2 regions of the Novosphingobium sp. BL-A-28-Hi1-0D genome follow, and region 2 is predicted to be linked to the other one. Evidence: predicted binding sites of a transcription regulator. Region 2 holds the regulator's gene; the other holds the start of a gene.
The links. Region 2 encodes LexA, which represses DNA repair genes until DNA is damaged. Its sites were predicted from a motif close to GTTCCNCNCTTGTTCT; they were not measured.

Region 1: uvrA (excinuclease ABC subunit UvrA) is a predicted target of LexA. The motif match lies at 1,742-1,757, and genes of this name have one in related genera.

Annotation. Positions count from the first base shown of each region.
Region 1 is NZ_CM145502.1:2,435,526-2,439,885, reverse strand. It holds gene uvrA (excinuclease ABC subunit UvrA) at 1-1,731, opposite strand, end outside; gene ACZ1JW_RS11995 (hypothetical protein) at 1,971-2,339, shown strand; gene ACZ1JW_RS11990 (transferrin-binding protein-like solute binding protein) at 2,358-3,917, opposite strand.
Region 2 is NZ_CM145502.1:3,323,981-3,328,340, forward strand. It holds gene trpC (indole-3-glycerol phosphate synthase TrpC) at 1-113, shown strand, start outside; gene moaC (cyclic pyranopterin monophosphate synthase MoaC) at 197-670, shown strand; gene ACZ1JW_RS16045 (molybdopterin molybdotransferase MoeA) at 681-1,886, shown strand; gene lexA (transcriptional repressor LexA) at 1,944-2,642, shown strand; gene ACZ1JW_RS16055 (energy transducer TonB) at 2,899-3,567, shown strand; gene ACZ1JW_RS16060 (ComEC/Rec2 family competence protein) at 3,534-4,360, opposite strand, start outside.

The DNA of each region.
Region 1 (4,360 bases), 890 kb from region 2:
GCGGATGGCGTCCTCGTCATGCTCGACCACGATCACGGTGTTGCCGAGATCGCGCAGGCGCTTGAGGGTTTCGAGCAGGCGGTCGTTGTCGCGCTGGTGGAGGCCGATGCTCGGTTCGTCGAGCACGTAGAGCACGCCCGAGAGGCCGGAGCCGATCTGGCTGGCGAGGCGGATGCGCTGGCTCTCGCCGCCCGAGAGGGTGCCGGAGGTGCGATCGAGGTTGAGGTAATCGAGGCCGACGTTGTTGAGGAAGCCGAGGCGCTCGTTGATTTCCTTGAGGATGGCCTTGGCGATCTGGCTCTGCTGGCTGGTGAGCTTTTCATCGAGCGCGCCGTACCATTCGACCGCGGCAGCGACGGAGAGGCGGGTGATGGAGGAGATATCGGCGCCTGCGACCTTGACGCTGAGCGCCTCGGGCTTGAGGCGCTTGCCTTCGCAGGTCTCGCAGGCCTGAGCGGTCTGGAACTTGGACAGCTCCTCGCGCATCCAGGCGCTCTCGGTCTGCAGCATGCGGCGGTTGAGGTTGCCGATCACGCCTTCGAAGGCCTTCTGGACGGTGTAGGACTTCTTGCCGTCAATGAAGGTGAGCGGCACGGCCTTGCCGGCGGTGCCATAGAGGATGACAATCTTGACCTCGGGGGAGAGCTGGTCCCACGGCGTATCGAGGCTGAAGCCGAAATGCGCGGCGAGGCTGGCGAGGACCTGCATGTAATAGGGCGACGGCGGGTTGCTCTTGGCCCAGGGGACGACGGCGCCCTGCTTCAGGCTTAGGTTCTCGTTCGGGACGACGAGCTGCGGATCGAACAGGAGCTTTTCGCCAAGGCCGTCGCATGCCGGGCACGCGCCCTGGGGGGCGTTGAACGAGAAGAGGCGCGGTTCGATGGACTCGATGGTGAAGCCGCTGACGGGGCAGGCGAACTTTTCGGAGAAGACGATGCGGTTGGGCGGGAGGCCGGTGCGCTTCATGCCGCCCTTGCCTTTCGCCTCTTCCTCACGGCCGGGAACGGGGCCATCGGCGAGATCGACGTAGGCGAGGCCGTCGGCCAGCTTGAGGGCCTGTTCGAAGCTGTCGGCGAGGCGGGTCTGGATGCCGTCACGTACGGCGATGCGGTCGACCACCACCTCGATGTCGTGCTTGAGCTTCTTGTCGAGCGCGGGGGCGTCCTCGATGGGCATCATTTCGCCGTTGATGCGGACGCGGGTGTAGCCGGCCTTCTGCCATTCGGCGAGTTCGCGGCGGTATTCGCCCTTGCGGCCGCGCACGACGGGGGCGAGGAGATAGGCGCGGGTGCCTTCGGGCAGGGCCATGACGCGGTCGACCATCTGCGACACGGTCTGCGCCGAGATCGGCTCCCCGGTGGCGGGGCTGTAGGGGATGCCGACGCGCGCCCAGAGCAGGCGCATGTAGTCATAGACTTCGGTGACCGTCGCCACGGTGGAGCGCGGGTTGCGGCTGGTGGTCTTCTGCTCGATGCTGATGGCGGGCGAGAGGCCGTCGATATGCTCGACATCGGGCTTCTGCATCATCTCGAGGAACTGGCGCGCATAGGCCGACAGCGATTCCACGTAGCGGCGCTGGCCCTCGGCATAGATCGTATCGAACGCGAGGCTGGATTTGCCGGAGCCCGACAGGCCGGTGATGACGATCAGGCTGTCGCGCGGGAGATCGATGTCGATCCCCTTGAGATTGTGTTCACGAGCGCCGCGGACGGAAATGGTAGTGAGAGACATGCGCGGCGGTGTTCCATATTTGTTCGATTGAGGCAAGGCCCCCTGCCCTGCGTCTCCGCATGTGGGGAGCGCGGGGGTGCGGTGCAATACGGGCTTTGGGGGAAAGCCTGCAGTGTCGGAGTGGCAATGGCGACGAAGCGGGTCGGCAACGCGGCAGGTTGCCAACGGTTCGGCGCAAGGCGGATTGTCGCAAGTCGTGTCCGGAGCGATCAAGTCTTCATAACATGAGGGTCTGGGACATGAAGACGGGGACTATCCTTGGCGCGCTGGTGATGGCGCTGGTTGCGGTGCCGAGCGTGGCGCTGGCCGACGATCCCTATGACCCACAGATGCGCACACAGGCGGCACGGGAACGGGACCGCGCCATTATCCGCAAGCTCAACCAGCAGGAACTGGCCAGGGTGCGCGAGCGCGATGCGCGTTATGCGCAAGGGTGGGCGGCGTGGAAGGCGCACAAGGGGCGCGAGCATAACGAGCGGATGGCGGATCGCCGTGATGACGAACGTGACCGTGCCGATGCACGCGACGATTACGAGCAGCGCATGGCCGAGTGGCGGCGCGCCGTCGCAGCTTGTCGCGAAGGTCGCTACGAGTACTGCGAGCGGTAAGTATGGCGTGCGCGTTGGTCAGGGCACGAGCTTGCCCAAGACCACACCCTGAGCCGACAGCACCGGATTGAAGCCCGACGAGTCCGTAAAGTGGACGTCCGTGATGCGGAACTGGAATTGCCCGCCCAGTTCAACTCCATCAGGTCCATAGAATAACCCGGACATGGAGCCCACCTTCGCGTTGTTTTGCGAAAGATCGGACAGGAAACTCCGTCCTGATGCGAAACCGCTCGTGAAGACTATGGGATCGTATGCAAGCGATTGCCCGGTGGTGCGATTGATCAGGATCGGCAGCATCGAACCTTCGAAGGTGCTTGCATCGAAGTTCACGAGAAACGTGGCAGATCCCCTTAGATCCTTCCGGACTTGGGGACTTAGGCCGGCAAGGGCATCGCCATAGATCTGCGCATTGTAGGTTGCCTTGCCGTTCCGGGGGCTGTCGAGGATTGTCGGGCCAGTAACGCCCATGACCGCGAAATACGACTGTTCAATCGTTCCCGATCCCGACGAGATCGTCTTCCTGAAATTGCCGAAGGTCGTATAGGACAACTTGATGTCCGGATTGGTACTACCGGGATTGAACAGCTTGAGCTGCTCTGTCCCATCCGCGACGGTTCTGCGGTATACGGTATAGCGCGCATCGGACTCTGCAGACACAATGTCCTTGGCAGCGAGACTAACCTGTTCCGATGAGCCGGGCATGTAAGTATAGGAGCCGTCTATAACGCGGAACTGCACCTTGGCACCCTGTGTCTCGAACAGCACATCGTAAGGGAGGTCAGGAATGAACCGGTAGAGTTCGGCGGTCGGTCCGGCATTGCCAATCATGAAGCCGACAAAGGCAGCGCGGTTGTCTGGCGACTGACCTTGGAATGTGGCCCCAACTTCGTTGCCGGACGGGCCATAGAAGGCTCCCTCCCATTTTGCTGCCACACCTCCGAGCGTGAAGTCGCCATTAAAGCTGCTGGAACCGGAAGTGATGCGGGAACTCCCGGTCCATTCGGGACCTTCCTGATCGGCGTTGTCATAAATGCGCGTCTGGCGAGCGAGCCCCTGCGTCCGGATAAGGCCGGTCGCGAAGTCCACAACGACCACGCCGGACCCCCTGAGACGATATGCCGTATCCGTGACGAGCGTGCCGAACAGGAAAGTGCCGAAAAGCGCCTTGCCAGTCGTTGGAACCTGCGACGCTCTCGATGGGTAACCGTAGGTAAAGGCAAGATCGGTGGCAGACACCTGGCCAGAACCGCTTACCAACTTTTCGTAGAGTCCGCCTCCAACATAACTGCAGCAGGTTCCTCCGGAGTTGCTCGTCAGGAAAAGGTTTTCCGAAGTGTTGCCGGTTACCTTGCGAAACTCAACCTGACGAAGCCCGGAAGCGATCACATCCGATCGCGAGAAGGACTGATTCACCCCATCGCCCGAGATGCGATAGCCGCCGGTTGCTGCGTCATAGGAAATGGCGAGGGTCGTCTTGGCAGCGTTGGCCTGCGTGGTCTGACCCGTGTCGGAACTCACCACAGTCTGAAGCTTCGCCGCAACATTGGCGAAGGATTCTGAGACCTTGAGATCGTTCAAGGAAGTGTTTGCAGGCGTAGGCGTAGGCGTAGGCGTAGGCGTAGGCGTAGGCGTAGGCGTAGGCGTAGGCGTCGGTGTGGGCGTGGGCGTGGGCGTAGGCGTAGGCGTCGGTGTGGGCGTGGGCGTGGGCGTGGGCGTGGGCGTTGGCGTCGGCGTGGGCGTCGGCACGGGTGTGGGCGTGCTGCTGACGCCGCCGCCGCCGCAGGAGGCCAGCATGAGGGCGAGCGTGGTGGTGGCCGTTGCGGCCAGGATCTTGCGGTTCACGGTTGCCCCCGTTGCTGGCCCGAATCCCTGTGTCCGGACACCATATCGGAGGAAGAAATAGCCAGAAGCGATGGAAATCGCGAACGCCTATTTGGGGTAATTATGTGATTTTTATCACATTTCTAGGGTGGTTAGATGTGGGTCGGAGTTTGAAGTGACAGGCCCACCCCCGACCCCTC
Region 2 (4,360 bases):
ACGCCGACCTGCTGCGACTGGAACAGTGCGGCGCGCGCACCTTCCTCGTGGGGGAAGCGCTGATGCGGCAGATGGACGTGGAAGCTGCGACACGAGCGTTGCTCGTCGGCTGATTGCCATCCCCTGAGAGGGATTTGCGGTTTTCGCGCGGGACGGTGTAGACCTCGCCCAGGTGCAAAGACTGCCGAGGACCTTGATGAACGACCTGACGCATATCGATTCGGCCGGAACTGCACGGATGGTCGACGTTGGCGGCAAGGCTGAAACGCATCGCGTCGCAATCGCCCGCGGCTTCATTCGGATGTCCGATGCCACGCTCGAAGCGATCCGGACGGGCAATGCTCCGAAGGGAGACGTGCTCGGCCCCGCCCGCATCGCCGGAATCTTGGCAGCCAAGAGGACTGGCGATCTCATTCCGCTGTGCCATCCGCTGGCGCTCGATGCGGTGAACGTGGACTTCGCGCTGGTCGACGGCGGCATCGAATGCACGGCCACTGCCTCGCTCACAGGGCGCACCGGGGTGGAGATGGAGGCTCTGACGGCCGTCAGCCTTGCCCTGTTGACGATCTACGACATGGCCAAGGCTCTGGACAAGGGCATGGTCATCGAAACGGTGCGGTTGATCGAGAAGCGCGGCGGCAAATCCGGCACCTGGCGCGCAGGTGAATGAGCACCGGCGCATGAGAACACCGCCCCTCCCCCTCGCCGAGGCGCAAGCGCGCCTGCTGGCGCTGGCGCCGTCGCTGGGGGTGGAGCACCGGGCGGTCACCGAGTGCCTTGGCCACTATCTTGCGGCAGACCTTCACGCCCGACGCACCCAACCTGCCGCGCCAGTCTCGGCGATGGATGGCTATGCCTTGCGCAGCGCCGAACTTCCGGGACCGTGGCGCGTTATCGGGGAGAGCGCGGCGGGGCATCCGTTTGGCGGCGTGGTGGGCACAGGCGAAGCCGTGCGGATCAGCACTGGCGCTGTCGTGCCCTATGGCGCGGATATGGTGCTGTTGCAGGAAGATGCTGCGCGCGATGGCGATTTCCTGAGACTCACCGGCGAGCCACCGGTTCCGCCCATCCGCCACGTTCGCCCGGCCGGCATGGACTTCGCTGAAGACGCCGTACTGATCGAGGCGGGCCTGCGCATTGGCCCCGCTCAGATCGCGCTCGCCATCGCGGGAGGCCACGCGCACCTGCCGGTCCGCCGCAGACTGCGCCTCACGGTGATCGACAGCGGTGACGAGCTCGTCGCGCCGGGGCATCTGCCCGCACTGCACCAATTGCCCGCCAGCAACGGCCCGATGCTCTGCGCAATGGTCGGCGGGCTTCCGGTCGACGTCCGCCATCGCGGCCCGGTCGCCGATGATCTCAATGCCTTGGCCCGCGCTTTCGATGCCGAGCGGGAGGCCGACGTGATCGTTACCAGCGGCGGGGCATCGGTCGGCGATCATGATCTGGTCCGTCCGGCGCTGGAGTCGGTGGGCGCGTCGATCGATTTCTGGCGCGTGGGTATCAAGCCGGGCAAGCCCCTGCTGGTGGCGACGCGGGGATCCCAGATCATACTCGGCCTGCCCGGAAATCCCGCTTCAGCCTTTGTCACCGCGTTCCTGTTCATGTTGCCGCTGCTGCGTGCAGGGTTGGGCGCGCGCGATGCGCTGCCGCGCGCGATCCCCTCGCGCCTCGCGACGCCGATGGCAGCGGGCGGAAGCCGGATGGAGTTCCTGCGCGCGCGGTGGGACGGCGCAAGCGTGAGCCTCGATTCGCTGCAGGATTCAGGCGCTCTCTCGCCGCTGTCGCGCGCCAACGCGCTGGTCATGCGCGAAGCAGGAGCGGCGGCGAAAGCCGCAGGAACGGATGTTCCGGTTTACCTGCTCGAGAATGGTGGAATTGCTTGACGAGTCGTAATTGGTTGCTTATCCGTTCCGCATTCGTTCACCTGCGGAGAACCGCCAATGTTGACGCGCAAGCAGCATGAACTGCTCTCTTTCATTCAGGTCCGTTTGGAGGAATCCGGCATTTCCCCCTCGTTCGAGGAAATGAAGGAGGCGCTCGATCTCAAGTCAAAGTCCGGCGTCCACCGCCTGATCTCGGCGCTTGAGGAACGCGGCTTCATCCGCCGTCTGCCCAATCGCGCCCGCGCGCTCGAAGTGCTGCGCCAGCCTGACAGTGCGGTGAGCAAGCCTGCTCTGGCGCGCGAACCTGTTGCAGCCAGCGCTGTCGTGACACCGCTGCGCCCGGCGGCAAAGGTTGCACCTGCTCCGGCGAACGACGTGATCGAACTGCCGCTCCACGGCAAGATCGCGGCAGGTGTGCCGATCGAGGCCTTGGAAACCACCGCCACTCTCCCCGTTCCCGCTGCACTGCTCGGTGCAGGTGAGCATTACGCACTCGAGGTTTCAGGGGACTCGATGGTCGAGGCGGGGATTTTCGACGGCGACTATGCGCTTGTCCGCAAGACCGACATCGCGCGCGACGGCGAAATCGTCGTGGCGCTGGTGCGGGGCGAGGAAGCGACGCTGAAGTATCTGCATCGCGAGAAGGGCATGATCCGGCTCGATCCGGCCAACTCGGCCTATGATCCGCAGTTCTACCGGCCGGACGAAGTGGCCGTGCAGGGCAAGCTGGCCGGGTTGCTGCGGCGGTATCACTGACGACGCAGTCCGCCGCCGGTTCGCGGCGATCGAGCGTTCTCGAAATGAAAAGGGCCGTTCGCGGGGTAACTCGCGAGCGGCTTTTCTTACTCTGCCAATCCGCTATGCCTAATATCAATCAATTTGGTTGAGATTTTTCTGGCACGCACGGCTTCGCAGGTGTAGTTTCCGTTGTTACCGAATGCCCCGCACGGGGCGCCCCTTCCGGGACGGCCTGCCATCAGATGGGGCGTCGGCAACGGAAGAGGTGTTGCCAATGGCTTATGCAGTTGAAAATACGAGACGCCGGCAGACGCAGACCTTCATCGCGGTGGGCCTGCTCCACGGGGTAGCGATCTGGGCCATCGCTTCGGGCTTCGCGAGCGGCATGGTTCATATCATCAAGGACCGGCTGGTCGCGCAGCAGTGGAAGGACGACGAGGTAACGGTGACACCGATCGCGCCGCCACCTGACATCAAGCCAGCGATCAAGCCGGAGACCCGCCCGCTGGTCGCGCCCAAGCCGGATATCTCGCTAGGCCCGGTCGATCCCGGCATCGGCATCCGTCCGGTGGACATTACCCCGATCGCACCTGTCGACATCGGACCTCTTACGCCGCCTGACGTAAAGCCCTCGCCCTCGGCAAGCTTTGCGTTGCGTTCAGCGGCCCCGAAGGGCTCGCCCGGATCGTGGGTTTCGGATCGCGACTATCCCAGCGCCGCAATTCGCGAGGAGCGCGAGGGGCTCACGCGGTTCCGCCTGACCATCGGAGCCGATGGCAAGGTGACGGGTTGCGAGATCACCGGATCGAGCGGTTCGGCGGATCTCGATGCGGCAACTTGCGCCAAGGTAAGCGCTCGCGCCCGTTTCGTCCCGGCACTCGGTGGCGATGGCATGCCGACGAGCGGGAGCTACAGCGGCTCGGTGCGCTGGGTCCTGCCGTGACCTGATGAGCCGGGGCCTGTTGACTTCTCCACGACAGGCCCCGGTCCCTTACCTCGGTCAGGGCGGGGTTCGGGCCAACGGTACCAGCCTTGCAGGCCTTGCGTCTCAGCCACAGTGCGGATGTGGCCGCTGGACAGGTTGATCGACAGGCCGCCGGTCGTGGCGAGGTAGGTCCGGTCGGCCTTAAGCATCCTTGGTCGGCAGGAGAACGGCAGGCGGCGGTCGGCGACAACGATGTCGGCGCGCTCGCATGCAGCGGCGAGTGCAAGATCGTCGATATAGTTGCGGCTGCGTGTAATCAGGAGAGTGAAGCGCCTCCCGCCGCGCAGCAATCGGGCGACGCAAAAGTCGTCGTTGCATCTAGCCTCGCGCCACGCGTCCAGCGGGCGCAACTCGCCTTCCATTCCTGCCAGTTCGAGCAGGTTGTCGCGCATGTATTCGCCGCGCCCCATGCGCAGTACGATCAGGTCGTTCCCCGCACCGGTGATCCCGACGTGGTGACCATCGCCGGTGACAAGAATGTCGGGCGTCGGCGTGAGGGCCATGGCAACGAGCGCAAGGCCTGTTGGAGCGAGGCCCCACAGCCGGACCCGCCCAGTCCAAAGTGCCAGCCAGAGCATCCCGGACAGGAAGAGGATGAAGGTCCAAGGTGCAACTGGCGGCAGCATCGTGACGGCGCCGGGCTGTCCCGCGACAAAGTGCGCCAGCGCCAGCAGCAGGTCGAGCGACTTGCCGACAAGCCACCAGACCGGGGCGCCCGCATCCCCAAGATCCAGCATCAGGGCGGTACCGA